Regions from separate parts of the Bradyrhizobium sp. USDA 4516 genome, predicted to be linked through region 2. Evidence: predicted binding sites of a transcription regulator. Region 2 holds the regulator's gene; each other region holds the start of a gene.

Region 1 (10,603 bases), 1.3 Mb from region 2:
AAGCCCCAGTCGGTGCGGAACAGGAAGCGCCGCTCGGCCTCGCCGAGTTCAGCGAGATCGCGCAGCACGCCGTCGCGCATCCGGTAGCACACCCGGCCCGCGCTCGGCGCGAGCTGCGCCGAGAGCAGCTGCAGCAGCGTCGACTTGCCCGAGCCGGACTCGCCGACGATCGCCAGCACCTCGCCGGGATAGAGCGCGAACGAGACGTCGCGGCAGGCGGTAAGCCGGCCGTAATTCTTGGCAAGCCCCTCGGCCACCAGCAACGGCTCGTCGTTGTCGAGGCTCGAGAGCTCAGACATGCGCCTTCTCCTTGTGCGGCGCTGCGCTCTCGGTGCCGTGATGGCCGGCGGCCTGGCGCTGCTCGCAGAAGTCCGTGTCGGAGCAGACGAACATCCGCCCGCCCTTGTCGTCGGTGATGATCTCGTCGAGATAGGAATTGTCGGCGCCGCACAGCGCGCAGGGCGCGTTGAAGCGGTAGCGCGTGAACGGGTGATCCTCGAAGTCCAGCGACATCACGGTGGTGTAGGGCGGGATCGCGTAGATGCGCTTCTCGCGGCCGGCGCCGAACAGTTGCAGCGCCGCGCAATTGTCCATCTTCGGATTGTCGAATTTCGGCGTCGGCGACGGGTCCATCACGTAGCGTGCGTTCACCTTCACCGGATAGGCGTAGGCGGTCGCGATATGGCCGAAGCGCGCGATGTCCTCGTAGAGCTTGACGTGCATCAGCCCGTATTCGGCGAGCGCGTGCATGCGCCGCGTCTCGGTCTCGCGCGGCTCGAGGAAGCGCAGCGGCTCGGGGATCGGCACCTGATAGACCAGCACCTGTCGGGCATGCAGCGACGCCTCGGGAATGCGGTGCCGGGTCTGGATCACGGTCGCGTCCGTGGTCGAGGTCGTGGTCGCGACACCCGCGGTCTTGCCGAAGAATTTGCGGATCGAGATCGCGTTGGTGGTATCGTCCGAGCCCTGGTCGATCACCTTCAGCACGTCGTCGGGACCGAGGATCGCGGCGGTCACCTGCACGCCGCCGGTGCCCCAGCCATAGGGCATCGGCATCTCGCGGCTCGCAAACGGCACCTGATAGCCGGGGATCGCGATCGCCTTGAGGATCGCGCGGCGGATCATCCGCTTGGTCTGCTCGTCGAGATAGGCGAAATTGTACGTCGGCGCGTTCATTCCGCGGCCTCCTGCATTTCCACGGCCTCGTTGGCTTCCGCGAACTCCTGCCGCAGCTTGCGCAACAGGCCGAGCTCGGACTGGAAGTCGACATAGTGCGGCAGCTTGAGATGCTCGACAAAGCCGGTCGACTGGACATTGTCGGAGTGCGACATCACGAACTCCTCGTCCTGCGCCGGCGCCGCCGCCTCCTCGCCGAGCTCGCGCGCACGCAGCGCGCGATCGACCAGCGCCATCGACATGGTCTTGCGTTCGCTCTGCCCGAAGGCGAGGCCATAGCCGCGGGTGAAGCACGGCGCCTCGGTCGTCGAGCCCTTGAACTGGTTGACCATCTGGCACTCGGTCAATTCGATCGAGCCGAGCGGCACGGCAAAGCCCGCGTCCTCGGCGAAGAACTCGACCTCGACCTCGCCGAAGCGGATCTCGCCGGCGAACGGGTGATTGCGACCGTAGCCGCGCTGCGTCGAGTAGCCGAGCGCGAGCAGGAAGCCCTCATCGCCGCGCGCCAGGTTCTGCAGCCGCAAATCGCGGTCGGCCGGAAAGCTCAACGGCTCGCGCGTGAGGTCGCCGACCGGCGTGTCGCAATCTGCCTGCGGCGAGGATTCGATCAGACCGTCACGGCCGAGAATGTCGGTCACCCGCGGCGTGGCGGCCTGCGAGGCCTCCGCGGTCGCCGGCTGCTCCGGCACAAAGCCTTCCGCGAGCTGCGGATCGAGCAGGCGATGGGTGTAGTCGAAAGTCGGCCCCAGGATCTGGCCGCCCGGAACGTCCTTGAAGGTCGAGGAGATCCGCCGCCGCACCTGCATCTCGCCGGTGTTGACCGGCTCGGTGGCGCCAAAGCGCGGCAGCGTGGCACGGAAGGCGCGGACCAGGAAGATCGCCTCGATCATGTCGCCGCGCGCCTGCTTGATCGCGAGCGCCGCGAGCTCGCGGTCGTAGAGCGAACCTTCGGTCATCACGCGATCGACGCCGAGCGCGAGTTGCTCGGAAATCTGTGCCAGCGTCACCTCGGGCACCTCGCGGTCGCCGCGCCGCTCATGCGCGAGCAGACGATGGGCGTTCTCGATGGCGCGCTCGCCTCCCTTGACGGCTACATACATCGCTCACACTCCGCTTGCGATCAGCCGCGTGGTGCGCGGGATCGCCACAATGGCATCGTCATGGACCAGCACGACATCGATGCCGCGCGGGAACAGGGCTTCGTTGATCGCAAGCCGCTGGAACAGGTCGCGCGGCTTGAGCATCGCCTGCAGCACGGCGCTCCCGTCGATACCGGGCCCTTTCAGCTCGAAGGCCGGCCCCTGCGACAGGCTGTCGACCTGCAGGATCAGCGTGGTCGACCGGTCAGGATATTCGCTGCTGCCGAATGCGAAGCAATCGAGCGCCGGCAGGCTCGCGGCATCGCCGATCAAAGCGAAGCTCGCGATCGAGGAATCGGCCACCACCGGCGCGCTGGCATGGAACTTCAGCCAGCGGGCGACGTCAGGCGTCGCCGACATCGCGGCGTCGAGCCAGATCGGCGTGTCGTGATCGAACAGCGTCAGCGCGATCGCGGCCGAGCCGCGCATCATGCCGGCCGGTGTTCCGACATCAGCGGCAACGCGCTGCACGCTGCCCGGGCGCGCCATCGCATCCATCACGGAACGGAAAGTCGACTGCGCCGACAGCACCTTGTCGGCAAAGCCCGCGGGCATTTCGGCAATCGTCGTCATTGCATCATCCCTCACCGCGCACCATCGTGTAGAAATCGACCCGCGTCGCCGCGGTTTCCGCTGCCTTGCGGCCGCGTTCGGCGTTCATGGCGACGCGCAGCGGCGCGATCACCTTGGCCTCCACCTCGCCGGACAACTCCGCCGACTGCACCATGGCGTCGCACAGCGCGATCATCTGCGCCTTCCGCGCGTCGCGGCCGAGCGTGTAGCCGAAGCCGACCTCGCCGGTCGCAAGCCGCACCGCCGCGCGCGACACCGTCGCCTCGCCGAGATTGAATGGCGCACCGTCGCCGCCGATCCGCCCGCGCAGCATCACAAGGCCGTTTTCCGGCTGGCGCAGGTTCTCATGCGCGGGCACCGCGATCGCGGCCAGCCTGCCTGCGATGTCCGTAGCGGCGGCGTGCGCCAGCACCGTCATCGCGGCCTTGCGCTGGGCCTGTTTGCTGTTTGGTCCGGTCGAACTCATGGTCGAACTCATGGGCAAACCTTTGGGCAACCTTGCTTGCATCAAGTTGTCTATGATACTAGACAACTTGATAGCGGAGCGCCATGACTGTTTCGTGACAAACCAAAGATTTCTGGTATCACCGCGCCATGAGCATGCAGGAAAGTTCCGGCGTCGCCTTGTGGCGGCAGGTCGCCGACGGCATCGAGCGCGGCATCGCTGACGGCCGCTTCGCCGCCGGCGAAAAGCTGCCCGGCGAGATGGAGATCGCCGAGACGTACCGGGTCAACCGGCACACCGTGCGGCGGGCACTCGCCGCATTGGCCGAGCGCGGCCTGGTGCGCGCGGAGCGCGGCAGCGGCACCTATGTCGAAGCCCAGCGCCTCGCCTATCCCTTGCGCTCACGCACGCGGTTCTCCGAGATCGTCGGCGCCGGCGGTCACGAGCCGCGCGGCCAGCTGATCGATGCGAGCAGCGACACCGCCAATCGCGAGCTTGCGCGCGAGCTCGGCCTGAAGATCGGTGCGCCGCTGATCCGGATCGAAGCGGTGCGGCTCGCCGACCGGACGCCGATCTGCGTCTCCACCACCTGGCTGTCGGCCGAGCGGTTTCCCGATGCCGGCAGCGTGTTCGCCAACGTCCGCTCGATGACGAAGCTGCTCGGGCATTACGGCGTCAAGGACTACCACCGCGCCTCAACCCGGATCACCGCGGCGATCGTCGATGCGACCGACGCCGCGCGACTCGACCTGCCGCTGGGACGGCCGGTGCTGGTGGTCGACGCCACCGACGTCGACATGCTGGACCAGCCGCTGGTGACCAAGCGCTCGCGCTTCGCCGCCGAGCGCGTGGAGTTTCTGGTCGAGAACGGCTGACAATCCCCTTTGTAATCCGAACTAAACGGTCGAGCCCTGCAAGGCCCGATGTCTTGTTACACACGCCCACGGCCAGTATGAACGTTGGTCGTCGTCAGGTGCCCGATATTGCCTCGCTGCGCAACCACGGCTCATCCATGAGCCGATCGAGCACCCCCCAGGTAAAAGCGCGGTACGATCCACTGCCCTCCAGCGCGAGATCGACCAGCACGGTATCGCGCACTTGGCCCGCGCGTGTTTGCGGCTCCTTCAAGGACATGGCGGGGCTCCGACTGGCGTGCGGCCACGTCGCGGCCGGCGAACGATAGACAAAGCAGCCATCAGCTCCTGCCGGGAAGCGGTTGCGGGAGTGGTTGCGGACGCTGGATTCCTGGCCGCCCAGGTCTCGGAGGCCGAGTGACCGGGCGGTGGCCTGGCCGGCGCCATCCGTGCCATCCCGCCGGACCACCCCAACCCATGCCGCGCCTTGAACCAAAACCACACCGATACCAACCGCCGCCGCGCCATCCCCTGCTGTACCAACAGTAGCGGTGGCCCCTCCAGGTGAATTGGACAGTTTCCGCGAGACGAAGCTCGTCGGCGGCCTGGCGCAGACCCAGCGGCGCAATGAGGCCGGCCTGCGAACGACCGCTGGTCGCCGTGATCGCCACCGAAGCAATCCCAAGTGCTAGGCCCCATAGAAACAATTTGCGCATGATTTTCTCCCGGCTCCTGGCTGCGCGGAAGGGAAGCGACCGCGGAGCCGAACGCCGCAGCCAACCTCATCGCTGGCGATCCGCCCAAGGACCGATGCTGTTGCGCACTGATCCCCACGCAAGTCCGCAGCGTATTAGGCCGCCACAAGATCGGCGACTAGGCAGCCTTGGCCTGAGTTGCGGCTGCGAGCGCGTCGCGAAGGTGCTGCTCCTTCTTTTCATCGAGCGAGGTCGTCAGGACGATCCCTCCCGCATCCTTGATCGCATTGAGAACCTTGTCTGAGGTCATGGACTTGATCAGCAGGAACAGAACGGCATCTCCCGATTTCACCTTCGACGCGAGATCCTTCATGAACTGGTCTCTGATCCCGAAATCGGTCAGCGCACCGCTCAAAGCGCCTGCGCCGGCTCCGAGCGCCACGCCGAGAAGGGGATTCAGGAATACCATCCCCAAGAGCAGTCCCCAGAAGCTGCCACTGGCGGCGCCGGTCATGGTGGTGTTCACGAGCTGATTGAGCTTTACAGCGTCCCCGGTTTTGACTGCGATCACGGCATCGCTGATCGTGATCAGGTACTCGCTCTGAAGCTTGAGTATTTTTTGCCGAACTTCCTCTGCTTTGACTTCGGATGGGTACACGATCGCAACGAGATCTGACATTGAACACTCCCTGATGGCTCGAAGTGCTGCCCCTATTCCGCGCGTGATGCACGGCCGAAACTTAGCACAGACCCGAAAGTCTCTTGCCGCGCAATCATGCACGCAGCTTCACAATCCCGAGATGTTTTTAGCGCTCGGTGCAATTGAGTAAGCGACATTGTCGCATGTGTCTTGAACAAGGACTCGCCGCAAGCCTGTGTGCCGCGCCCTTCTGAGTTCGACCCGTGCGACCAAAAAGCCGTCGCTTGATCCGCCGGATGGCGAATCCTCGTCTCCTGCTGACTTCAGGGCGCCGCTGCTTTAGGTTGATTGGTTCAATTGTCGGTGCACTGCGAAGAGAGCACGCATGTCGACGGCGATTTCGATCCTCGGTGGAGTTGGTTTTTTCCTGCTTGGCATGAGCGTCATGACCGCCGGCCTCAAGGGACTCGCCGGATCCAAATTGCGGACAGTCCTGAGCAAGGCAGCAGCAACCCCGCTATCCGGTGCGCTGTGGGGCGCCATCGTGACCTTGATCGTGCAATCGTCCAGCGCCACGACGATGACCACCATCGGTCTGGTAAGCGCGGGCGTGCTGACCTTTCCACAAGGGCTGGCCCTCGTGTTCGGTGCGAACGTCGGAACCACGGGAACCGGCTGGCTCGTTGCGCTGATCGGCGTTCGCGTCTCCCTCACGGCCGCGGCGCTCCCGATGATTTTTGTCGGCGCATTGATCAAGCTGTTGGGCGGTGGCCGTGTATCCGCAGCGGGAGCAGCCCTTGCGGGGTTCGCGCTGGTGCTGTTCGCGCTGACGACCCTGCAGCAGGGCATGGGAGGACTAGCCGAACGGTTGCACCCGGCGGACTTGCCGGCCGTTCTCGGCGCCACCTGGTGGGCCGGCTTGTACGGGGTGCTGGCGCTGGCCGTCGTCGGACTGGTGATGACCGCCGTGATGCAATCGTCGACCGCGGCTATCGCGGTGACGCTCTCGGCACACTATGCGGGAGCCATCGGCCTAGACCAGGCATGCGCACTGATCATTGGGCAGAACATCGGAACGGCGACCAGTTCCGCCATGGCGGCAATCGGCGCGAGCAGCACCGCCAAGCGATTGGCCTTGGCGTACATCCTGTTCAAGCTGATTGCGGCGGCTATTGCGCTGGTGCTCTTCCCCGTGACCATTCCCCTTCTGGTCCGCGCCTCAGACAGCATTGGTGGTGTAACGCTGCTTGCAGCTTATCACACCGCCTACAACGTCATCGGCGTCCTGGTGCTGCTGCCTGTGATCAATGGCTTTACCCGGTTCGTCGAGCGCATCCTGCCCGAACGAGGCTCACCGCTGACCAGGTGCCTGGATCCGGCAGCGCTCGCGACCCCGATCGCAACCGTCGAGGCAGTGCGACGCACGGTCGCGCGCGCGCTTGAAGCGATGTGCGGATCATTGGCGACAGCACTGTCAACAGCGAGTCAGGACGCCCCCGTCCCGGCGAGACAGAACACAGTGCCAGCGGGGGAAGCTGCCTCTGCCCTGCGCCAGGCGCAGGAGTTCATATCAGAAGTAAGTGGACCTCCTGAATCGCAGAATGAGCAGCGGCGGCTCGCCAGCACGGTACATGCACTTGACCACGCGTCTCGCCTGGCCGAAACCTTCGGCGAGGAAATCGAACTCGGTCGGCTCCCCAGCGGCTCCCAGGACATGCGCGCGGTGGAACTCTGCGTGGAGGCCATGCGTAGCGCGGCATCGCTCGCCGCTGAAGTCGCCGTCGTGCCCGACGCTTCCGATTCCGCCAGAAAGATCAAGCCGAGAACTGCGCCGACGCGGTCGCTCCACCCAGAAAAGGCACTCGCCACAGCCAGGACATCGACCGAGCAGGCCCTTGCGCATCTGGAACACTGCGCGAAAGCACTCGGCGAAGTGCGGAGAGACCACCGCAAGGCCACGCTCGACTCAGTGGCGAATGGAACGACGATCGCGGACGACGCAATCGCTCGCGTCGATACCGTACGGCGCCTTGAAACGCTCACGCATCACGCCTGGCGCTCCGTCGCGCATCTTCACGATCGCAGCGCATAGTGCGGTACAAAACTCGAGGCCCCCCGCAAGAGCAGGGCGAGGCAGGGTCCTACACCACGGCGCGCTGGCCGATGATCGCAAAGCGCAGCTTGCTCGAGATGAAGTCGATCGCGGCAACCGCGATCAGGATCATCAGGATCAGGAACGATACCTTCTGCCATTCCAGCACACGGATCTGCTCGGCGAGCTGCAACCCAATGCCGCCGGCGCCGACGATGCCGATGATGGTGGCCGAACGGGTATTCGACTCGATGAAGTAGAGCACCTGCCCGGCGATCACGGGCAGCACCTGCGGCAGCAGGCCGAAGCGGATCTCGTGCAGCGCGTTGCCGCCGGACGCGCGGATGCCCTCGACCTGCTTGCGATCCGCGGCCTCGATCGCCTCCGAGAACAGCTTTCCGAACGCACCGAAGTCCGACACCATGATCGCGAGCACGCCCGCGAACGGGCCGAGGCCGACGACGTTGATCCAGACCAGCGCCCAGATCAGCGTATCGACGCCGCGGATCGAATCGAGGAAGCGGCGCACCGGAAAGCGGATCAGGTTCGAGGGGATGATGTTGCGCGCCGCCAGCAGGCTGACCGGCAGCGCCAGCAGCGCGGCAAGCGTGGTGCCGAGCACCGCGATCGACAGCGTCTCGCCGAGCGCCTGCATGTAGAGCGGGAACGACGAGCCCGGATTCGGCGGGAGCATCAGCATCGTGATCCAGCCGAGCTGGCCGAGGCCCGCGATCAGCCTGGACGGCGAGAAATCGAGATCGACCAGTCCGAACACGAAGATCGCGAGCGCCGCCGCGATCATGGCCGGCATCGCCAACCGTGCCGATGCGGGACGTTCGAAGACGTCGGGGTACTTCGCGCGCAGTTCCGTGGTGTCCGGCCTCGGCATCTGGCTCATCGACGGGTCTCCTTGCCGAACAGCCGGCCGCGCAGCCAGCCGGTCGAGATGTCGATGATGAAGACCGTGACGATGATGGTGATGAGGATGGCGCTGACGTCGGAATAGTAGAACTTGCGGATCGCGACCACCAGCTCCTGGCCGATGCCGCCGGCGCCGACGAAGCCCATCACCGACGCCTCGCGGACGTTGATCTCGAAGCGCAGCAGCGCATAGCTGGCATAGCCGGCCGAGACCTGCGGCAGCACGGCAAAGCGCATGCAGGACAGCCAGCTCGCGCCGGTGGAGCGGATGCCCTCGACCGGCTTCATGTCGGCATTCTCGACGATCTCGGCAAACAGCTTGCCGAGCGCCCCGGTGGTGTGGATCGCGATCGCCAGCACGCCAGCCATCGGCCCGAGGCCGAACGCGATCACGAAGATCAGCGCGAACACGATGCCGGGGACGGTGCGGGCGAATTCCAGCAGGCGGCGGATCGTGAAACGTACCCACGGGCCCGGCGACGTATTCTGGGCCGCGAAGAAATTGAGCGCGAAGGCGAGCACGGCACCCGTCAGCGTGCCGACATAGCTGATCAGGATCGTCTCGCCGAGCATCTTCAGCCACTTATGCCAACCCCAGAACCATTCGGCGGGATCGGTCCAGACCCGCGCGCCGGAATCCAGCGTCAGGATGCGATCGAAATAGCTGACGAAATTGCCGAAATAGGTGAACAGCGTGCGCAGGTTCACTTCCGCGCCGAACGCCGCGATCACCAGCACCGCACAGAATGCCGCCGTTGCCAGCGCGGCCTTCAACCGCTTGCGTGCGACGGACTTGCGGTAGGCGTCCCCCAGCGTCGCCAGTTGCTGCGCTGGAAGAATGGATACGGCGGTCGCCATCGACGCGTGCCAGTCCGGTTCGGAGTTGAGTGGAGAGAAAGGGCCGGGCTATACGCCCGACCCTCGTGACGTCAGGCGTGCGATCAGCTCGCCTTCTTTCGCAAACCGTCGACGAACTTGATCAGCTCGATGGTGCCGTCCCAATCCTTGGTGGTGGCGGGATGGAAGCCCTTCTTCTGACCGTCGGACAGACGGTCGAAGGCGGCCTTGTCCTTGGTCGGGGCGTCGAAGAAGGCCTTTGCGATCGCGGCCTTCAGGTCCTCCGGAAGATCGGTGTTGTACGCATAGGGGCCGTTGATGATCAGCGCCGACTTGTGGATGATGCGGAAATCATCCTTCTTCATCGCCGAGCCGTCGGCATTCTTCAGCATGCCCTTGGTCAGCATCTGGGCGAGCGTGGAATCGTCCTCGTTGGTCCACTGGTTAGCGGCCACATCAACGGTTCCCTGCGACAGCGCCAGGACGGCGTTCTCGTGGCTGCCGGTGAACACGACCTTGCCGAAAAAGCCTTCGGCGTTCGCGATGCCCATCTTGTTCAGTTCGAAGCGCGGCACGTTGTTGCCGGACGTCGAATTCGGATCGACCAGGCCGAGATTCTTGCCCTTCAGGTCCTCGACGGTCTTGTACGGGCTCGACGCCTTGACGAAGAACACCGAGTAATAGCCGGTCGAACCGTCGGCGTTCATATCGTTGGCGAACGCGTCGGTCTTGACGCCGGTCAAGCGCGCGCGAGAGAACGAGGCCGAGCCGTAGCTGGCGATCTGGATGTTGCCGGCGCGCTGGCCTTCGATGACGGCCGCGTAGTCGTTGGCGATGCGCAGTGTGACCTTCACGCCGAGTTCCTTCGACAGATACGCCACGAACGGCGTCCAGCGCTCGGTGACGCCGGAGGCGTTCTCGGCCGGCACCACCGCGAAGGTGAGCTCCGGATACTTTGCCTTCCAGTCCTGCGCGGAGGCCGAACCGGCAAATGCCAGCGCGGCGGCGCCAGCCAGAATGATGCGACGAGTGAACATGACTACCCCTCTTTTGTTGTAGTTGCACCTGTTGGCCGGGCAAAATGCCCGGCCTCCCAGATTGAAAAATGCGCGACGCTCAGGCCGCGGCTGCGGTGCCGAGTGCCGGCGCAGTTGCACCGTCGGGCGCGGGCAGCGGTGCTGCGCCGATGACGTCATTGGCCTCGAGGTCATAGAGCTCGCGGGCGATATGG
Region 2 (10,603 bases):
AGCACCGACCGCTCCTAGATGGACCGGCGTGAGCGCGATCGGGCGCATTCGGCGCTTCGCTCACTGATGGAGACCACCCATGAATTTCATCAAAGCAATCGTCGCAGCCGGCGTGATCGCCGCTTCGACGTCGGCCTTCGCTGCCGATATTACCGGCGCGGGCGCGACGTTTCCGTTCCCGATCTATTCGAAGTGGGCTGACGCCTACAAAAAGGAGACCGGCAACGGTCTGAACTACCAGTCGATCGGCTCCGGCGCCGGCATCAAGCAGATCCAGGCCAAGACCGTGACCTTCGGCGCCACCGACGCGCCGCTCAAGCACGAGCAACTCGAGAAGGACGGCCTCGTGCAGTGGCCGATGGTGATGGGTGCGATCGTCCCGGTCGTGAACCTCGAAGGCATCAAGCCGGGTGACCTGATCCTGTCGGGCGAAGTGCTCGGCGACATCTATCTCGGCAAGATCACCAAGTGGAATGACGCGGCGATCGCCAAGCTCAATCCGAAGCTGACCCTGCCGGGCGATGCCATCACCGTCGTGCGCCGTTCGGACGGTTCGGGCACCACCTTCAACTTCACCGACTATCTCTCCAAGTCGAACGCCGACTGGAAGTCCAAGGTCGGTTCCGGCACCGCGGTCGAGTGGCCGGTCGGCGTCGGCGCCAAGGGCAACGAAGGCGTTGCCGGCAACATCAGCCAGACCAAGAACGCTATCGGCTATGTCGAGTATGCCTACGCCAAGCAGAACAAGCTGACCTACACCGGGCTGGTAAACAAGGCCGGCAAGACCGTGCAGCCGACCATGGCTGCCTTCCAGGCTGCCGCCTCGAATGCCGACTGGGCCAAGGCTCCCGGCTACTACGTGATCCTGACCGACCAGCCGGGCGAGGCCTCCTGGCCGATCACCGCGGCGACCTTCATCCTGATGCACAAGGACTCGACCGACAAGGCGGCCTCGCAGGAAGCGCTCAAGTTCTTCAAGTACGCCTTCGAGAAGGGCGACAAGGCGGCCGAAGAGCTCGACTACATCCCGATGCCGGACTCGGTCGTCAAGCTGATCGAGAAGACCTGGTCGTCGGACATCAAGAGCTAAGTCCGACGCTGCGACAGGGCCTGTGCCGACTCGATCGCGGCACAGGTTGAGCGACCAAGACCCGGTCTCCATCACCGCGGCAACAAGCGCGCGATCGAGGCCGGGTTCGCGCCTCAAGGGGCGTGGCTGGAACGACGACGCCCGGCCAAATGCGTCAGTGAAGATCGCTTCGGGGCGTAGCGGTTTGCGTGGCTTTTGCATACTAAAGAGGGGATTGGCGTGGCAGACATGGCTGTTCAGAGCGATGTGATGGAAGCCGCGGGACCTTACGATCGCGCCAAGGCCCTCAGCGCCTTCAAGCTCGGTGACCTCACCTTCTATTGGATCACCCGTATCTCGGCGATTTCGGTTCTGTTGATCCTCGGCGGCATCATCCTGTCGCTGATCGTCGGCGCCTGGCCGGCGATGAAGGAATACGGCTTCGCCTTCCTCTGGACGCAGCGCTGGGCGCCCTCGGCCGATCCGCCGGTGCTCGGCGCGCTCGGCCCGATCTACGGCACGCTGATCACTTCGGTCATCGCGATGCTGATCGCCATTCCGGTCGGCATCGGTATCGCCGTGTTCCTCACCGAGCTCTGCCCGCAAATGCTGCGCCGCCCGATCGGCATCGCGATCGAGCTGCTCGCCGGCATCCCCTCGATCATCTACGGCATGTGGGGCTTCTTCGTCCTCGGCCCGTTCCTGGCCAACACCTTCCAGCCCTTCATGATCCGGATCTTCGAGGGCGTCCCGGTGCTGGGCGCGGTGTTCGCCGGCCCGCCGTCCTATCTCAGCCTGTTCAACGCTGCGCTGATCCTTGCGATCATGGTGCTGCCCTTCATCACCGCGATCTCGGTCGACGTGTTCAAGACCGTGCCGCCGGTGCTGAAGGAGGCCGCCTACGGCATGGGCTGCACTACTTGGGAAGTCGTTCGCAGCGTCGTGATCCCCTACACCCGCGTCGGCGTGATCGGCGGCATCATGCTGGCGCTCGGCCGCGCCCTCGGCGAGACCATGGCGGTGACCTTCATCATCGGCAACTCGTTCCGGATCTCGTCGTCGATCTTCGCGCCGGGCACCACGATCTCGGCGGCGATCGCCAGCGAATTCGCCGAGAGCGACGGCCTGCACCAGTCCGGCCTGATCCTGCTCGGCCTGCTGTTGTTCGTGCTGACCTTCTTCGTGCTCGCCGGCGCGCGGCTGATGCTGATGCGGCTTGAAAAGAAGGCGGGGAAGTAACGCCATGAACCCGATCTACAAATCCCGCCGCCGCAGCGACATCGTCATCCGCGCACTCTGTGTCGGCGCGGCGCTGTTCGGCGTTACCTGGCTGGCGCTGATCCTGATCACGCTGCTCTATAACGGCCTTGCCGGCCTCAGCGTGCAGCTGTTCACCCAGAACACGCCGCCGCCCGGCTCGACCGAAGGCGGCTTGCTCAACGCCATCGTCGGCTCGGTCATCATGACCGTGATCGGCGTCGGCATCGGCGCGCCGCTTGGCCTGTTCGCCGGCACCTACCTCGCCGAATACGGCAAGCACGACAAGCTGACCTCGGTGATCCGCTTCATCAACGACATCCTGCTCAGCGCGCCCTCGATCATCATCGGCCTGTTCATCTATGGTGCGGTGGTGGTGCCGATGCGCGGCTTCTCGGCGATCGCAGGCAGCCTTGCGCTCGCGGTGATCGTGATCCCGGTCGTGCTGCGCACCACCGAGGACATGCTGCTCTTGGTGCCCAATCCGCTGCGCGAGGCCGCCTCCGCGCTCGGCCTGCCGCGTTCGCTGGTGATCAAGCGGATCGCTTATCGTGCCGCGCGATCGGGTCTGATCACCGGTGTGCTGCTGGCGACCGCCCGCGTCGCCGGCGAGACCGCGCCGCTGCTGTTCACCGCGCTGTCGAACCAGTTCTTCAGCCTGGATCTGACCAAGACGATGGCCAACCTGCCAGTGACCATCAACAACTTCGTGCAGAGCCCCTACGCCTACTGGAAAGAGCTGGCGTGGAGCGGCGCGCTGCTCATCACATTCACCGTGCTCGCGTTGAATATCGGCGCGCGTATCCTTGGTGCCGAAAGGGCCGCAAAATGACCGAGCTTTCCGTCTCCACGACTGCCGCAGGCCACATTCCCCAGGTTCCGCTGCCGGAAGCGCCGCCGAAAGTCACGGTGCGCAACCTCAACTTCTATTACGGCGAGCACCACGCGCTGAAGAACATCAACCTGACGCTCGGCACCAACCGCGTCACGGCGTTCATCGGCCCGTCCGGCTGCGGCAAGTCGACCCTGCTGCGCATTTTCAACCGGATGTACGACCTGTATCCGGGTCAGCGCGCGGTCGGCCAGCTGATGCTGGACCAGACCAACATTCTCGACCCCAAGCTCGACCTCAACTTGCTGCGCGCGCGGGTCGGCATGGTGTTCCAGAAGCCGACGCCGTTCCCGATGACGATCTACGAGAACATCGCCTTCGGCATCCGCCTCTATGAGAAGATCTCGAAGTCCGAGATGGACGACCGGGTCGAGAAGGCGCTGCGCGGCGGCGCGCTGTGGAACGAGGTCAAGGACAAGCTGAACGCCTCCGGCCTGTCGCTCTCCGGCGGCCAGCAGCAGCGCCTGTGCATCGCGCGCACCGTGGCGGTGCGCCCCGAGGTGATCCTGTTCGACGAGCCGTGCTCGGCGCTCGACCCGATCTCGACCGCCAAGGTCGAGGAGCTGATCCAGGAACTCTCCGAGGACTACACGATCGCGATCGTCACCCACAACATGCAGCAGGCGGCGCGCGTCTCCGACAAGACCGCCTTCATGTATCTCGGCGAGCTGATCGAGTTCGACGACACCAACAAGATCTTCACCTCACCGAGCGATCGGCGCACCCAGGACTACATCACCGGCCGGTTCGGTTGACCGGCGCATGATCCGGAAAAGTGGAAACCGGTTTTCCGATCAGGTCATGCTAAAATTCAGGACACGAAACCATGATCCCCGGGATCATGGTTGAGGGAGACAAGCGATGGCTTCTGAACATACCGCCAAGGCATTCGACAGCGACCTGCAGGAGTTGACCCGCCTGGTCGCCGAGATGGGCGGCCTGGTCGAACGAATGATTACCGAGTCGGTCGACGCGCTGATCCGTCGCGACGTCGCGCTCGGCAAGCGCGTGGTCGCCGCCGACATCGAGATCGACAATCTACAGCGCAACATCGAAGAGCGCGCGGTGCTGACGATCGCGCGCCGCCAGCCGATGGCGATCGACCTGCGTGAGATCGTCAGCGCGATGCGCGTCGCCACCGATCTCGAGCGGATCGGCGACCTCGCCAAGAACATGGGCAAGCGCGTCGCGGCGCTGGAGAGCGATTTCCAGCCGCTGAAGTTGATCCGCGGCCTCGAGCACATGACCGACCTCGTGCTGTCGCAGGTCAAGTCGGTGCTCGACGCCTATGCCGCGCACGACCTGCCGGCGGCGATGAACGTCTGGAAGGGCGACGAGGAGGTCGATGCGATCTGCACCTCGCTGTTCCGCGAACTGCTCACCTACATGATGGAAGATCCGCGCAACATCTCGTTCTGCATCCATCTGATGTTCTGCGCCAAGAACATCGAGCGGATCGGCGATCACGCCACCAATATCGCCGAGACCGTGTTCTACATGATCGAGGGCCAGCAGATCACCGACAAGCGCCCGAAGGGCGACATGACCACTTTTGCCACCACGGTGCCGGGCAACTGAGGCATGATCGGCAAGCACGGAACCGGCAAGAGCGAAACTGGACGATCCTCGCGACAAATCGTTTCCGCGGGGACTATGCTCAAGGAAGTAAGCGTTTCGGTTTGCGTCCGGGCAACGGATCACCACAGAGAAAGAACTTAAACCGATGAGCGCACGCATTCTGGTAGTCGAAGACGAGGAAGCGCTGACGACGCTATTGCGCTACAATCTCGATGCGGAAGGCTACGATGTCGAGACGGTGGGGCGCGGCGACGATGCGGATACAAGGCTGAAGGAGCGCGTTCCCGACCTCGTGGTGCTGGACTGGATGCTGCCGGGCCTGTCCGGCATCGAACTGTGCCGCCGCCTGCGGGCGCGGCCCGAGACCAAGCAGCTTCCGATCATTATGCTGACCGCGCGCGGCGAGGAAAGCGAGCGCGTGCGCGGGCTTGCCACCGGCGCCGACGATTACATCGTCAAGCCGTTCTCGGTGCCGGAGCTGCTGGCGCGGGTGAAGGGCCTCTTGCGCCGCGCCAGCCCGGAGCGGCTTGCGACCGTGCTGACCTACGGCGACATCGAGCTCGACCGCGAGAAGCGCCGCGTGGCGCGCTCGGGCCGTCCGATCGATCTCGGGCCGACCGAGTATCGCCTGCTCGAATTCTTCCTCGAGCATCCCGGCCGCGTGTTCAGCCGCGAGCAATTGCTCGACAGCGTCTGGGGCCGCGACATCTACATCGATGAGCGCACCGTCGACGTGCATATCGGCCGCCTGCGCAAGCTGCTCAATCCGGGCCGCGAGCAGGATCCGATCCGCACTGTGCGCGGCGCCGGCTACGCGCTCGACGACCGCTTTGCCAAGGCCGAGCCGCAGCCGTAACGGCCATGCGGCATTCATAAACCGCAACACGGCGTCGTCCCGGCGAAAGCCGGGACCCATACGCCGCGGCCAGCGCAATCGGCACGCGGCCAGACGGCTTTCTAACAACACCCATTCGTGGTTATGGGTCCCGGCCTGCGCCGGGACGAGGCCGGTGATGTAGCGGTAGCCCGGATGGAGCCGACGGGTCGCGCGAACGAGCGCCCCGTTGGCTCCATCCGGGCTGCGTCACACAAAAAAATCCCCGCTTTCGCGGGGATTTGTCTTTGAGGTCTTCCGTCGTTTTCCCGAGTGCTCACTTGATCTGCGGTTTCGCCGACGGCCGGCGGCGATCGGCGGCGGGCTGGTAGGCGACGCGCGAGTGATGCGCGCAATAGGGCAGGCCGCCGAGCGCTTTGCCGCCGCAGAAGAAGAATTCCGGGCTCGAGGGATCGCCGACCGGCCAGTGACAGGTGGCCTCGTTGAGCTCGAGCAGCGACAGCCGCTGGCTCATCGGCACCACATTGTCGTAGGAGATCGGATCGGGCTCCATCTCGGCCTCGAAGGCGTGCGCCAGCGCGGTGTTGCCGCGCGAGACCGGGCGCGCCACCCGCATCATGTGCTGGGCGGGGCGGGCCTTGCGCTGCCGCGGCGCGGCCGTGGAGGGTGCCTTGGCGCGGCCGGAGAGGCCGAGCCGATGCACTTTGCCGATCACGGCGTTTCGCGTCACATTGCCAAGTTCCGCCGCGATCTGGCTGGCCGACAGGCCGGACTCCCAGAGCTTCTTCAGCTGCTCGACGCGATCGTCGGACCAGGTCAATACAGTCATCGCATTCTTCCCTTCGCGTAGCGCCGGCCAATCATTGGAGCGGCGCTGCGAGCCAATCTGGACAAATATCCCTGCGGCCAGAATCCCTTAGCCCTCGCCGGGCACGGTGTTGCGCCCGAACGTTTACGCGAGACACAAAGGCTACTTAGAGGGTCCAGTACCGCCGCACGAGATGTCGTACCCGACAGGCCAAACGCTACAATATGGCGTGACTCTGGCGCAAGAGTCCGCGGTCGTGCGTCCACATGTTCCCACACAGTTAAGCATCGCGATGAGGCTTTTCCACCGCACCGGAATGCTCCGGATTGCGCTCGTTTCGCATTGCAGGAAGGCCACTTCGTGGCGATTGACACTTACCGACCGCAGCATAGAATGCCCGCCACGTGCCGCCCGCAAAGGCGGCCGTTTTGTTTTCCGAAGCTGGCCGTTGCTGCGCTGGCGTCAAGGCGCGCGGCAATTGTCGGCTTAAAAACCGTCAGTGATCGTCATGACCAACGCTGCCACGTCGCATCTGCTCCCCGTCTTCGCCAGGGTCGATCTCGGTTTCGAGCGCGGTGAGGGCGCCTGGCTGATCGCAACCAACGGCGACCGCTATCTCGATTTCACCTCGGGCGTCGCGGTCAACGCGCTCGGGCACGCGCATCCGCATCTCGTCAAGGCGCTGCAGGAACAGGCGACCAAGCTCTGGCACATGTCGAACCTGTTCAAGAGCCCGGACGGCGAGGTGCTTGCCGCGCGGCTGTGCGAGCAGAGCTTTGCCGACTTCGTGTTCTTCTGCAATTCCGGCGCGGAAGCGATGGAGGGCGTGATCAAGCTGGTCCGCCACTATCACTTCTCCAAGGGCCATGGCGAGCGCTACCGCATCATCACCTTCGAGGGCGCCTTCCACGGCCGCACGCTGGGCACGCTGGCGGCGACCGGCTCGGCGAAATATCTCGAGGGCTTCGGCCCGCCGATGGACGGCTTCGACCAGGTGCCGCATGGCGACATCGACGCGGTGAAGAAGGCGATCGGTCCGCACACCGCCGGCATCCTGATCGAGCCGGTGCAGGGCGAGGGCGGCGTGCGCTCGGCGCCACAGGCGTTCTTCAAGGCACTGCGCGCGCTGTGCGACGAGCACGGCCTGCTGCTCGCCTTCGACGAGGTGCAGACCGGCATGGGCCGAACCGGCGAGCTGTTCGCCTACAAGCGCACCGGCGTCACGCCGGACGTGATGTCGCTGGCCAAGGCGCTCGGGGGCGGTTTCCCGATCGGCGCGGTGCTGGCGACCGCGCAGGCCGCGGCCGGCATGGCGCCCGGCTCGCACGGCTCGACCTTCGGCGGCAATCCGCTCGCGGTCGCCGCCGCCAATGCCGTGCTCGACGTCATGCTGAAACCCGGCTTCTTCGAGCATGTGCAGAAGATGTCGCTGCTGCTCAAGCAGAAGCTCGCCTCCGTCGTCGACCGCTATCCCGGCGTGCTGTCGGAGGTACGCGGCGAGGGGCTGTTGATCGGCGTCAAGGCCGTGGTGCCGTCGGGCGACCTGATCGCAGCGCTGCGCAGCGAGAAGCTGCTCACCGTCGGCGCAGGCGACAATGTGGTGCGGTTCCTGGCGCCGCTGATCGTGACCGAGTCCGAGATCGACCAGTCGATCACCGCGCTCGAGCGCGCCTGCGCGACATTGTCGGTGGCGCAGCCGAAGAAGGCGGCTGGATAATGAGCAAGCCGGTCCGTCACTTCCTCGATATCAACGAGCTGCCGCTCGGCGAACTGCGCAACATGCTGTCCGCCGGAGCCGCCATGAAGGCGAAGCTGAAGGCGCATGAGAAGGGCAGTAAGCCGCTCGAAGGCAAGACGCTGGCGATGATCTTCGAGCGCCCGTCGACCCGCACAAGGGTGTCGTTCGACGTGGGCATGCGCCAGCTCGGCGGTGAATCCATCATGCTGACCGGCGCCGAGATGCAGCTCGGCCGCGGCGAGACCATCGCCGACACCGCGCGCGTGCTGTCGCGCTATGTCGATGCGATCATGATCCGCATCCTCAACCATGACGCGCTGCTCGAGCTCGCGGCTCACGCCACCGTTCCCGTCATCAACGGCCTGACCCGGCGTTCGCATCCCTGCCAGGTGATGGCCGACCTCATGACCTATGAGGAAAACCGCGGCTCGATCGAGGGCAAGACCGTGGCCTGGACCGGCGACGACAACAACGTGCTGGCCTCCTGGGCGCATGCCGCCGAGCGGTTCAAGTTCCAGCTCAATGTTGCGACCCCGCCGGAGCTGTCGCCGAAGAAGCCGATGCGCGACTGGATCAAGGCGACCGGCGCGCCGATCATGCTCGGCACCGATCCGGAAGCCGCCGTGCGCGGCGCCGACTGCGTCGTCACCGACACCTGGGTGTCGATGGGCGACAAGGAGGGCGAGCACCGCCACAACGTGCTGCGGCCCTATCAGGTCAATGCCAAGCTGATGTCGCTCGCCAAGCCGGACGCACTGTTCATGCACTGCCTGCCCGCGCATCGCGGCGAGGAGGTCACCGACGAGGTGATCGACGGGCCGCAATCCGTGGTGTTCGACGAGGCGGAAAACCGCCTGCATGCGCAGAAGGGCATTCTGGCCTGGTGTTTCGACGCGGTCGCGTAGTCGGAGATCAGTAAGCGTTGTCGTTCCGGGCAAGCGAAGCGCGACCCCGGACCCATAACCATCGCTGTCAATTGTTGCGAAGGCTGGGGCACCAGCTTGATGCAAGCAACTCACATCGGTGGTTATGGGTCCCTGCTTTCGCATGTTTTCGCAGGGACGACGGAAACATCCGCGTTAGTGAACCCCTTTATTTCATGGTCCGAGACCCCAGATAGAGCGCCATGGTTTCACAATCCCCCGACATCAAAAATACGCCCGAGGCGCCGGTTCGCGCGCCCTCAGCGGTTCCGGTCGACGATGCCGTGCTGGCATTCGAGGTCGGCGCGCTGGACCTGCGCGGCCGGCTGACCCGGCTCGGCCCCGCGCTCGACGAGATCCTGCACAAGCACGATTATCCGCCCGCGGTCGGCAAGCTGCTCGGCGAGGCGATCGTGCTGACCACGCTGCTCGGCTCGTCGGTCAAGTTCGAGGGCCGCTTCATCCTGCAGACCCGGACCGAAGGTCCGGTCTCGCTCCTGATCGTGGATTTCCAGGCGCCCGACCGGCTGCGCGCCTATGCGCGCTACGACGCATCGCGCCTCAAGAATGGCCAGAGCTCGGGCGAGCTGCTCGGCAAGGGCCACCTTGCGATGACCATCGATCAGGGCTCCAACACCAGCCGCTACCAGGGACTGGTCGCGCTCGACGGCGGCGGCCTGGAAGAGGCGGCCCACGAATATTTCCTGCGCTCGGAGCAGATTCCGACGCGGGTGCGGCTTGCGGTCGGCGAGGAGATGCGCGGCGGCGAGGGCGGCAAGCTGCACTGGCGTGCCGGCGGCATCCTGCTGCAATTCCTGCCCAAGGCGCCCGAGCGCGCCAAGCAGGCCGATCTGCATCCCGGCGATGCGCCGGAAGGCACGGCCACGCATAGCGTGCCGGACGATGACGCCTGGGTCGAGGGCCAGTCGCTGATCTCGACCGTCGAGGACGTCGAGCTGATCGATCCCGATCTGTCCGGTGAGCGGCTGCTCTATCGCCTGTTCCACGAACGTGGCGTGCGTGTCTTCAACCCGCAAACGCTGCGCGCGCAGTGCTCCTGCTCGCGCGACGCGGTGTCGTCGATGCTGAAGAGCTTTGCGCCGAACGACCGCGCCGAGATGGTCAAGGACGGCAAGGTCGTCGTGACCTGCGAGTTCTGCTCGTCGGTGTATGAATTCACGCCGCAGGAAGCCGGCGTGGAGTAGACGCGTTCGTCATCTTAGATGGGGTAACGGGCCGGCCGCCCGCTCGCTACGGCGCAATTTGGAAGCGCGCTCGCGAGCGGCCTGTTGGTTGGAAGGCGGTCGTCCCTCAAACTGATGGTGTTCCAACGGAGTCGGGCAAGCCCGCTCCAAGCATCATTAAGGGACGACCATGTACCACTATGCAGGAATTGACGTGTCTTTGGAATGCTCGAGCGTTTGCTTGTCGATGGGACAGGCAAGATTTTGCGCGAGACGAAGGTTGCGAGCGAGCCGGCGGCGCTGATCGCCTGGTTCCGGT
Region 3 (10,603 bases), 4.8 Mb from region 2:
CCATCACGCCGGCCGCCTCCTCCGCCAATGCCGACGGCGCCGCAGCGCTGATCCTCAGCCGCCGCTCGCTCGCCGATCGCGATGGACTGCCTGTGCTGGCCGAGATCAAGGGCCACGCCACCCACAGCCAGGAGCCACAGTGGTTCACGACAGCGCCGATCCCGGCGATCAGAAAACTGCTCGACAAGGTCGGCTGGAGCGTCGGCGATGTCGACCTGTTCGAGATCAACGAGGCGTTTGCGGTGGTCGCGATGGCGGCGCAGCGCGATCTCGGCATTCCCAGGGACAGGCTGAACATCAACGGCGGCGCCTGCGCGCTCGGCCATCCGATCGGCGCCACCGGCGCGCGGCTGATCGTGACGCTGCTGCACGCGCTGGAGGCGCAGAACCTGAAGCGCGGCGTTGCCGCGCTGTGCATCGGCGGCGGCGAAGCCACCGCGATCGCCGTCGAGCGGGTCGCGCACTGATCCGGTATGCCGTCATTGCGAGCGAAGCGAAGCAATCCATCTCTTTTCACAAACCGAACGATGGATTGCTTCGTCGCTTCGCTCCTCGCAATGACAGTTAGTTATGAAAGGCGTCCGTGAGGCAGTACGACGGCCTGGCGCCTGAGTCCGAAAACGAGGGAACTATGGCATTTTAGCCATGGCTCCCCTGTGCTATATTGCGCATCACGCAAAGCTTTCACCGCAATCGATCCGGAACACAATGATCTCGAACTGGCTTGCTTCCGCCCTCGCCCGCCGCAACATCCACTACGGCTGGGTGATGGTGGCCGTGACTTTCCTTGCCGCCCTGATCTCCGCCGGCACCGTCGGTGCGCCCGGCGTGTTCATCGTGCCCCTGCAGAAGGAGTTCGGCTGGTCCACCGCCGAGATTTCCTCCGCGCTGTCAATCCGCTTCATCCTGTTCGGGCTGATGGCGCCGTTCGCCGCCGCGCTGATGAACCGCTACGGCCTGCGCAACGTGACGCTGGCGGCGCAGCTGATCGTGGTCTCCGGTCTATTGGCCTCGCTCGCCATGACCCAGGTCTGGCAGCTCATCCTGCTGTGGGGTGTCGTGATCGGAATTGGCACCGGGATGACCGCGCTGGTTCTCGGCGCGACCATCGCTGCGCGCTGGTTCGTGGCGCGGCGCGGCCTCGTGGTCGGGATCCTCACCGCAAGCGTCGCGACGGGACAGCTCGCCTTCCTGCCCCTCCTCGCGACACTGACCGAGCGCTACGGCTGGCGCGTCGCGCTTGGGCTGGTCTGCGTCATGCTCGGCGTCGCCGCCTTTGCCGTGCTGATGGTGATGCGCGACCGGCCGAGCGACGTCGGCCTGCGTCCGTTCGGCGACGAGGGCACCGCGCCGCTTCCCGCGCCGCCGCCGGCCAATGCGCCGATCGTGGCCGCCGCGCTCGGCACGCTGCGCGATTCCGCGAAATCCTCGGTGTTCTGGATCCTGTTCGCGACCTTCTTCGTCTGCGGCGCTTCCACGAACGGCCTGGTCCAGGTTCACCTGATCCCGATGTGCCTCGACTACGGTATCCCGCAGGTGCAGGCGGCAAGCCTGCTCGCCGCGATGGGGATCTTCGATTTCTTCGGCACCATCGTCTCGGGCTGGCTGTCGGACCGCTACGACAACCGCTATCTGCTGTTCTGGTATTACGGCCTGCGCGGCCTGTCGCTGCTGTTCCTGCCGTTCTCCGACTTCACGTTCTACGGGCTGTCGCTGTTCGCGATGTTCTATGGCCTCGACTGGATCGCGACGGTGCCGCCGACCGTGCGCCTCACCGCGCAGCGCTTCGGCGCCGAGCGTGCCAACCTGGTGTTCGGCTGGATCTTCGCCGGCCATCAGCTCGGCGCTGGCGCCGCCGCGTTCGGCGCCGGACTGTCGCGCACGATCTATCAGAGCTACCTGCCGGCGTTCTTCATTGCCGGCGCGCTGTGCATCTTTGCCGCGCTGATCGCTCTGGCGATCGCGCGGCCGCAGCCGAAATCGGTGGCGGAGCCGAAGCCGGTCGCGGCCTGAGGCCGCTTCCCGCGCGACGTGCGCCGGTCAGTACGACAGAATGGTGCGCATCCCGAACACCACGCTGTCCTTGATCCGATGCTTTTGCGTCGGATCGTTGGGATCGACGGCGCCGCCGCCGGGATGGGCGATGTATTGAAACATCGGCTGCATGGTGAAATTCGGGTTCACCACGTGCTGGTAGGTGATCTCGAGAATCGCCTCGTAGTCGCGGATCGGATACGGCGTGCCCGTGAAGATCTGGGTGTCGCGGTCGAGCGCACGCGCGGCGTCCGAAATCCTGGCATAGATCGCGGCGATGCCGAACCGATCGTCCGGATATGTCTCGCTGAAGCCGGTGAACAGGAAGCCGCCGTCGACATAGGTGCTGATCAGATTGCGGTCCGATGGGCTGACCGAGGCGCGCATGAAGAACGCCACGCCCTTGTCAGCGTCCGGCCTGGCGCGCGCAAGCAGCTGCTCGTAGACCATGAAGATGCCGTTGTCCCGCCGCAGCCATCGCGTGTCGCCGGAGCTGTCGGGATCAGCGAGCGACAGCCCGTCGGCCGAGAAGCGCTGGTCAGCAAACGAGCCCATGTGATACCAGGCGCCGCCGGTGATGGTCGCCGGCAGCCTGCTCTCGCCGATCTCGAACTTGTATTTGAGCTGGCCGATCCACCATGGCGGATCGTTGACCCGGAAATTCAGCCCGTGGGCGTTCAAGATCTGTGGATCGTCGACCCCCTGCGGCGGCGAAGCCGAGCCGTCGAACAGTGCCAGATAGGCGGTGATGCGGTCGGACAGATTGGCCTTGAACCGGATGCCGGGCACCGCAAGTGGCGGCGACGGTCCGCCGGCCGGCAGGATGGTGCCGACAATGCCGGGCCAGCCCAGCGCCGAATTGATGAAGATGTCGTCGTACTGGCTGTCAATGAACTCGACGTCCGAGCCCTGCTGGCCGACGCGAACCGAGAGTTTGCCGCCGAGCAGCTTCTGCTCGATCCAGAATTCATAGAGCCGCGTCGCCGGCAGCGACTCGACACCGGACACCAGGAACAGGTTGCCGACATAGCTCCGCGAAAGCCCGTCGCCGTGAATCTGGTACATGTTGGCGTGGAAGGTCGCGCCGGTCCAGCCCATCGCCTTCTCGAGGTCGATGGTGGTGCCGAGATCGAGACGGCCGGTATAGGCCGCGCCGTTGCTGACGCCGCCGGAGACGTTAGCAAAACCCTCCCCGATATAGGTCAGGCTGAACTGGTAGCCGGCCTCCTCGAGCGCAGCCCGCGTATCCGCAATCCGGTCGGCGACGGGCTTGTCTTCCGCATGCGCCGGCGAGCCGAGCGCGAGGGCCGCGGCCACCAACATCGCGCGGGAAAGAACTCTGCACATCGGGAATGCCGCGGTGCACTCGCGCTATTTGACGATGCCGAGCCGCCGCATCAGCAGATAAGCCAGCAGCGCCGACCCGATCAGAAGGCCGGCCGCAACCAGGAACCCGCTGTCGACGTCGGTCAACGGCAATCCCTTGGTGTTCATGCCGAAGATGCCGGTGACGAGCGTCGGCGGCAGCAGCATCATGGTGACGACGGACAAGGCATGGAGGTGCTTGTTGCTCTCCTCCTCGAGCTTGAAGCGCAGCTCCTCCTCGAGCAGGCGGCTGCGCTCGTGGAGTTCGACGATATCGTGGTCGAGACCGTCGAGCCGCTGCGCGAGCTTGCCGGCCTGCAGCCGCAGCGCCGGGCTGAGATTGTCGGTGTTCTTCTGCTCGAGCCGGTGAAACAGCACGCGCAGGCCGGCGAGCTGGCGATGCAGTCGCACACAGGTGCGGCGCATCCGGCTCAGATTCTTGCGCAGCTCCGATCCGGTATCCTCGGCGAGCACCCGCTCCTCGATCGCATCGATATCGGTGCCGATCTTGTCCGCCATGCGGTCCATGGTATCGGCGATCTCGTCGACGATCTTCTCCAGCAGCGCCGCGACGCTGCCGACGCGATGGCCACCCTCGAGCACGCGGCGCGTCGCATCGGCGGAGCACAGCGCCTGATGGCGGCCGCTGACCAGGAGGCGTTCGGTCATCGCAAAGCGGAGAAAGCCGGTCTCCCGGGTCGCGGCGTCGATATCCCGCACCAGATCGGAAAACACGCCGTAGACGCAATTGTCGACGACGTGGATCTGCTGGAAATTGTCATTCGACAGCAAGAGGTCCCGCGCCAGCTGCGGGATGTGCATGTTGGCGAGCCATGCCCGGGTGCGGACGTCGGTCAGGTTGAAGTGCAGCCACAGCCTTCCGTCATGGCTCGGCTCGATCGGCGCATCGATCGGAAGCGCCTCGGCACGGCCGTCGTGATACAGGCGGAACGCCCAGACCAGACCGGGGACCGCCTCGCGGGTCAGCAGCGACCCGACCGGAGCGGGAGGTGGATCAGCCAGCATGGCCCGCCCCCAAGGCAATCGATAACGCAACCGCGCGAAATGACATGTTCAAGGCCTCGCCCACGCGCAACGCTGAGCAAGCGCGTCCCTTCGACGGAACATAGGAGGACGCGCCTGTTACAGTTTTATGTCAGCGACCGCCCTACTCCGCCGCAAGACCGGTCGGCGCCGCCGCCTCCGCGGCCTCCTTGTTGTAGTCATGCACGACGCGGCCGAACGGCAGCGTCAGATCGGCGAGGAAGTGGTGCGCGCCGACGACACGCTTGACCGGGAAATCGGCGACCGGTGCATTGACATGCGGCACCAAATGCAGCCGGCCCGGTCCGATCCAGGAGCCCTTGACGACGATGTCGGTCAGGTTGATCGCGACCAGCTGGCAGACCTCGAGATGCCCGTCGACGCCGGGGATCATCTTCAGATTAACTTGCGTCTTCGACAGCGTGGCGCGGGTGACGTCGCCATTGCCCGCCATGCTCTCGTGCTTGTAGCCCATCGTGCCCATCGCAACGAGCTGGCCGGCATATTCCAGCGTGCCGGTCAGCGTGTCCTTGACGATCTCGAGCTTGGGATGAGCGTACTTCTTTGGAAAGCCCCAGATCTCGCGGCCGGCCGCGATCGGCGGATCGTCGTCGAGGTACATCTGGCAGACGAAGTTGACCTCTTCGCCATGCAGGCGCGCAGGGATCACGAGGCCGGACTCGGTGTAGCTGCCGAAGCCGGAGCTGTCGGGCATCTTGATCCATTCGTAATGCACGAACGCCTGCTCGATCGGCTCCAGCGGCTCGGGCAGGCCGGCGCGGATCAACTCCGGATCGGTCTCATAGGTCATGACGAGGAATTCGCGATCGATGAAGCGATACGGACCGGCGGGATAGCTCGGGCCGGCGGCCGGCATCGACGGAAGCTTGAGCAGATATTCCCTGCGCATCGCAATAACCCCCTGTTTGAAAAGTTTGCCCGAAAGCTAGCGGCCGAGATTGACAGCGATGTGAGGAATTTCCGTCAGGCGCATGACCTGCGTTTCGTGGTGGAGCCCAATGCTAACCATGCAGGCGGGCATGCCGGATGCGCCGTGCGCGGGCGCCGCAATTGTCATCACGGCGTCATCGGCGCGCTGAATTCTCGCCGCGAATTTTTGGAGTGTCTGATATGGACGCGCGAACCCCGCATTTCGACAACATCGATCACGCGACGCCGGGCTGGCGTCCGGAAGGCTGCGATCGCGTGGCCCTGGTCCTGCAGGGCGGCGGCGCACTCGGCGCCTATCAGGCTGGCGTCTATCAGGCGCTGCATGAATCCAACATCGAGCCCGACTGGGTCTGCGGCGTCTCGATCGGCGCGATCAACTCGGCGATCATCGCCGGCAATCCGCCCGAAAAGCGGCTGGAGCGGCTGCACACATTCTGGGATCGCATCACCAGCCGCAAGATCTGGCACTACACCCCGGACGGCGACGTCTTCCGCAAGGCGCGCAATTTCACCAGCTCATGGCTGACGACCACGCTCGGACAACCCGGCTTCTTCACCCCGCACCAGGCCAATCCGTGGTTCAGCCCGGCCGGCGCGCGCACCGCCACCAGCTACTACGACACCACGCCGCTGCGCGAGTCCTTGCTCGAGCTGGTTGATTTCGACCGCATCAATTCCAAGAAGACACGCTTCGCGGTCGGCGCAGTGAACGTGCTGTCCGGCAACTTCATCTATTTCGACAATGCCCATGACGAGATCATTCCCGAGCACATCATGGCGAGCGGCGCGCTGCCGCCGGCGCTGCCGATGGTGAAGGTCGGCACCGATCATTTCTGGGACGGCGGCATCGTGTCCAACACGCCGCTGCAGCATCTGCTCGACCAGGAAGACAACATGAATTCGCTGGTGTTCCAGGTCGACCTGTTCTCGGCGCGCGGCGCGCTGCCGCGGGACATCCAGGACGTGATGGCCCGGCACAAGGACATCATGTATTCGTCGCGTACCCGCTACAACACCGACGTCTATCGCAAGACCTACAATCTGCGCACCGCCCTGCACAATGCGCTGGGAAAAATCCCCGACGATCAGCTCTCGGACGGGGAGCGCCAGCTCAAGAAGGCAAACGCCCGGTTGCCGGGCATCACGCTGTTGCAGCTGATCTATCAGCAGAAGGCCTATGAGGGCGACGCCAAGGACCACGAATTTTCCGGCACCTCGATGCGCGAGCACTGGGTGAGCGGGCACGAGGACACCAAGCGCTCGCTGAAGCGGCGCGAATGGATCAAGATGCCCGAGAACGGCATGGGCATCGTGATCCACGACGTGCATCGGGAGGCGGAGTAAATAAGGCCGTCATTGCCGGGCTTGACCCGGCAATCCATCCCGCTTCGGATGACTCATTCGATGGATGCGCGGGTCAAGCCCGCGCATGACGCGTTGAGTCTGAGGGCCCTTACGGCCGCGTCGACATGTTGCTCGGCGGACCAGCCTTGCGGATCGGTTCGGCGAGGCGCGCGAACTCGCAGAGCAGCGAGCGCGTCTTGCGCGGATCGATCACCTCCTCGACCCAGAACTTCTCGGCCGAGCGGAATGGCGAGCGCAGCTTGTTGAGGCGATCCTCGATCTCGCGCAGTTTGGCGGCGGGATCGGCGGCCGCATCGATCTCGGCGCGATAGGCCGCCTCGATACCGCCTTCGAGCGGCAGCGAGCCCCAATAGGCCGACGGCCACGCATAGCGCATCGAGAAGCGGTTGGCCGGCTGATGCACCACGCCGGCGACGCCGAAGGCGTTGCGGATGATGATGGTGCACCACGGCACCGTGCTCTGGTTGACCGCCGCCATCGCCCGCACGCCGTGGCGGATGGTCGCCGTCTTCTCCGCCTCGAGCCCGATCATGAAGCCCGGGCAGTCCATCAGATAGACCACCGGCAGATGGAAGGTCTCGGCGAAGTCGACCCAGCGCACTACCTTCTGGCAGGCGTCCGCGGTCCACGAGCCGCCATAGTGGAACGGATCGCTGGCGAGCAGCAGCACCGCCCTGCCCTCGATCCGTGCCAATCCGGTGATGATCGGGCGGCCGAAATTGGTGCCGACCTCAAAGAACGAGCCCTTGTCCACGACGGCATCGATGATCGGCCGCATCTTGTAGACCTGCCGGCGGTTGCGCGGCACGGCGGTGAGCAGCGATTCCTCTGCACGTTCCGGATCGTCGGTGCAGGGAATGGTCGGCGGCAGGTCGTAGACCGACGACGGCAGATAGGACAGGAAACGCCGCGCATAGTCGAACGCCTCCTCTTCGGTCTCGACGGCCTGATCGATCGCGCCGGCGCGGGTCTGGATGTCGGCGCCGCCGAGCTCTTGCTTGGTCAGATCCTGACCGAGGCGCTTCACCACCGGCGGGCCGGCGACGAACATCGCGGAGCTCTTGGTCATGACCGAGTAGTGCGTGGCGGCAAGCCGCGCGGCACCGAGGCCCGCGACGGAGCCGAGCCCGAGACCGACCACCGGCACGCGGGCCAAATTGGCGGTCGTGTACCAGTACCAGCGCGTGCCGCCGACGCCGCCGGGCAGATTGGCGGCGCCCCTGGTCTCGATCGTCTTCACCGAGCCGCCGCCGCCGGAGCCCTCGATCACGCGAACGATCGGCAGGCGAAAGTCGTGCGCCATCTCCTCCGCCATCAACGGCTTGGCGGAAATCGATGCATCCGCCGAGCCGCCGCGCACGGTGAAGTCGTCGCCGACCACGACGACGGTGCGGCCGTCGACCCTGGCGCGGCCGAACACGCAGTTCGCCGGCGTCAGGTGCTTGAGCTCGTTGCTCTCGTCATATTCGGCGATGCCGGAGATGGCACCGACCTCGTGAAAGCTGCTCTGGTCGACGAGCTTGTCGATGCGCTCACGAACCGTGAGCCGGCCCTGGTCGCGTTGCCGCTTGACCTTGTCAACGCCTCCCATCTCCCGCGCGAACGCTTCGCGGCGGGCGAGGTCGTCGAGTTCCGGCTTCCAGTTCATTCACTGCTCCCGTCTTGAGGATTTTGTTGTTGTTATGGGCGGTCACCGGAAGCGACTTGCGCTCGATCCGATTGCTGAAGATGTCGCCGTCGGCGCCTTCGAGCAGGCTGCCGAGCGCGGCCGCGAGCTCGACCATTTGCGGCGCGACCTCGCGATGCAGCCGCGCCTCGTCATACATCGCCGAGAGTAGGCCGATCGTGGTGACCACATAGGTCTGATACTGCGGCGACCACAGCGGCACCGCGACGCCGTTGATGTGCGGGCTCCACAGGCCGCAGGCGACGACGTAGCCGTGCTCCTGCAAATGCCGGCGGTTGGCCTCGATGCGCGGCGTCAGCATCTTGGCGCTGTCGGGCAATTCGCCTTCCATCTCGGCGATCAGCGCGTCGCCGACCGCGGGATCGAGCGCGGCCGTGTAGGCGTGGCCGGCCGCGGTGGTCGCCATCGAAATCCGGCTGCCGGTGGCCTCATGCAGGCCCAGCGCGTTCGCCGCGCGGGCGAACTCCAGATAGACCAGATGAAAGCGGTCGGGGATGACGAAGCCCACCGTGCCGGGCAACTGATCGGCGACATCCTGCAGGCGCAGCCGGATCAGATTGCGCAACTGCAGCCCCTTCATCATCGTGGTGCTCATCGCGACCGCGCTCGGGCCGATGCGATATTTCTGGTCGCGCGGCAGATAGACGAGCTGTCCCATCCGCGTCAGCGTGTGTGTCAGTCGCGACACCGTCGAACGCGGCAGGCCGCAGCGGTTCGAGATCTCGAGATTGCCGAGCCGGGCCTCGTGCCCCTCGAAGCACCGCAACACATCGAAGGCGCGCGACACCACCTGGATGACATCGCCATCGCCTGTCTCGCTGGCGAGCATTCCCTGCCTGCTAAGCCGTTCCGAGCGCCTTCCCATCTGTTTGGCTCCATTCCGTCCTGCGGAATAAAATTCCACTTGCAGAAGAAGCTACCTCAGGCAATCTGCCGCCACAACAAAAAGCCGTTCGCCGGATGAAATTTCCGCAAGACGGTATCGGAGAGTGGAATGCCAGAGATCAAGGTTGTGACCGAAGTTGCCGGGCGCGTTTGCGCGCTTCCTGTCGAGACCGGCAGCAGCATCGGCAATGGCGACGAGATTGCGTTCGTCGAAGCGATGAAGATGGAAATACCGGTCACGTCGACGACAGCAGGCAAAATCAAGTCGATTCTGGTCAAGATCGACGATGTCATCGCCGAAGGCCAGGCGGTCGCGATCGTCGAGACCTGAGATCCCACCCCTGCCATCCGGCCGCGACAATCTGTCCGGTGATGCAGCGGCCGAAATCGCCGGCTTGCGCCGGAGGTAGCGTTGCCATCGCCGGATCACGATGCAATCATCCCGCCCGGAAAAGTTTCGCACAGCGAAACAAAGGGAGGAATTATGATCCATCGGCTGATGGCGCTCGCGCCTGCCGCTCTTGCCGGCATTTCGATCTTCGCTGCCCTGCCCGCCTCCGCCGAGGACATCAAGCTGCCGCCGACCATGGCGGTGACCGCCTACGACACCGGCACCGCCGGCTTCAACATCGCGGTCGGCGTCGGCAAGATGATGAAGGACAAATACGGCACCGACGTCCGCGTGCTGCCGGCCGGCAACGACGTCGCGCGGCTCGCGCCGCTGCGCGCCAAGCGCGCGGTCTCCTCGGCGATGGGATCGGGGACCTATTTCGCGCAGGAAGGCGTGTTCGAGTTCGGCGCCAAGGAGTGGGGCCCGCAGCCGCTGCAGCTCATGCTGTCGTCGGTCGACTGCAATTGCGGCGCGCTTGGCGTGGCAGCCGATGCCGGCGTCAAGGAAATGAAAGACCTTCGCGGCAAGCGCGTCGGCTTCGTGGTCGGCTCGCCGGCGCTGAACCAGAATTCGCTCGCGATGCTCGCGTTCGGCGGCCTCACCCAGAAGGACGTCAAGATCGTCGAGTTCGCAAGCTATGGGGCGATGTGGAAAGGCCTGATCAACAACGACACCGATGCCGCCTTCGGCACCACGATCACCGGCCCCGCCAAGGAAGCCGAGACCTCGCCGCGCGGCCTGATGTGGCCGCCGCTGCCCGCCGACGACAAGGAAGGCTGGGCACGGGTGAAAAAGGTCGGCTCGTTCTTCTTCCCGCAAACCGCAACCTGCGGCGCCGGCATCTCGCCGGACAAGCCGATCCAGCTCGGCAATTACCCCTA

The links. The regulator PhoB, encoded in region 2, activates phosphate uptake and scavenging genes when phosphate is short. The targets are predictions, from matches to a motif close to TGTCATNNANCTGTCAT.
Region 1: phnF (phosphonate metabolism transcriptional regulator PhnF) is a predicted target of PhoB. The motif match lies at 3,438-3,454, and genes of this name have one in related genera.
Region 3: ACVI1L_RS31395 (acetoacetate decarboxylase) is a predicted target of PhoB. The motif match lies at 5,516-5,532, and genes of this name have one in related genera.

The regions. Positions count from the first base shown of each region.
Region 1 is NZ_JBSRXT010000001.1:822,107-832,709, forward strand. It holds gene phnK (phosphonate C-P lyase system protein PhnK) at 1-299, opposite strand, end outside; gene ACVI1L_RS03880 (alpha-D-ribose 1-methylphosphonate 5-phosphate C-P-lyase PhnJ) at 292-1,176, opposite strand; gene ACVI1L_RS03885 (carbon-phosphorus lyase complex subunit PhnI) at 1,173-2,276, opposite strand; gene phnH (phosphonate C-P lyase system protein PhnH) at 2,280-2,888, opposite strand; gene phnG (phosphonate C-P lyase system protein PhnG) at 2,893-3,354, opposite strand; gene phnF (phosphonate metabolism transcriptional regulator PhnF) at 3,483-4,208, shown strand; partial or broken gene ACVI1L_RS03905 (patatin-like phospholipase family protein) at 4,306-4,495, opposite strand; gene ACVI1L_RS03910 (DUF1269 domain-containing protein) at 5,061-5,561, opposite strand; gene ACVI1L_RS03915 (Na/Pi cotransporter family protein) at 5,908-7,614, shown strand; gene phnE (phosphonate ABC transporter, permease protein PhnE) at 7,664-8,512, opposite strand; gene phnE (phosphonate ABC transporter, permease protein PhnE) at 8,509-9,393, opposite strand; gene phnD (phosphonate ABC transporter substrate-binding protein) at 9,477-10,409, opposite strand; gene phnC (phosphonate ABC transporter ATP-binding protein) at 10,489-10,603, opposite strand, start outside.
Region 2 is NZ_JBSRXT010000001.1:2,131,105-2,141,707, reverse strand. It holds gene pstS (phosphate ABC transporter substrate-binding protein PstS) at 80-1,090, shown strand; gene pstC (phosphate ABC transporter permease subunit PstC) at 1,319-2,308, shown strand; gene pstA (phosphate ABC transporter permease PstA) at 2,313-3,158, shown strand; gene pstB (phosphate ABC transporter ATP-binding protein PstB) at 3,155-3,973, shown strand; gene phoU (phosphate signaling complex protein PhoU) at 4,080-4,796, shown strand; gene phoB (phosphate regulon transcriptional regulator PhoB) at 4,942-5,652, shown strand; gene ACVI1L_RS09960 (GcrA family cell cycle regulator) at 5,948-6,460, opposite strand; gene ACVI1L_RS09955 (aspartate aminotransferase family protein) at 6,948-8,156, shown strand; gene argF (ornithine carbamoyltransferase) at 8,156-9,082, shown strand; gene ACVI1L_RS09945 (Hsp33 family molecular chaperone) at 9,304-10,305, shown strand; partial or broken gene ACVI1L_RS09940 (IS110 family RNA-guided transposase) at 10,475-10,603, shown strand, end outside.
Region 3 is NZ_JBSRXT010000001.1:6,884,701-6,895,303, reverse strand. It holds gene ACVI1L_RS31415 (acetyl-CoA C-acyltransferase) at 1-467, shown strand, start outside; gene ACVI1L_RS31410 (MFS transporter) at 709-2,013, shown strand; gene ACVI1L_RS31405 (carbohydrate porin) at 2,041-3,357, opposite strand; gene ACVI1L_RS31400 (transporter) at 3,406-4,425, opposite strand; gene ACVI1L_RS31395 (acetoacetate decarboxylase) at 4,568-5,353, opposite strand; gene ACVI1L_RS31390 (patatin-like phospholipase family protein) at 5,575-6,738, shown strand; gene ACVI1L_RS31385 (acyl-CoA carboxylase subunit beta) at 6,848-8,407, opposite strand; gene ACVI1L_RS31380 (IclR family transcriptional regulator) at 8,337-9,311, opposite strand; gene ACVI1L_RS31375 (acetyl-CoA carboxylase biotin carboxyl carrier protein subunit) at 9,441-9,662, shown strand; gene ACVI1L_RS31370 (TAXI family TRAP transporter solute-binding subunit) at 9,816-10,603, shown strand, end outside.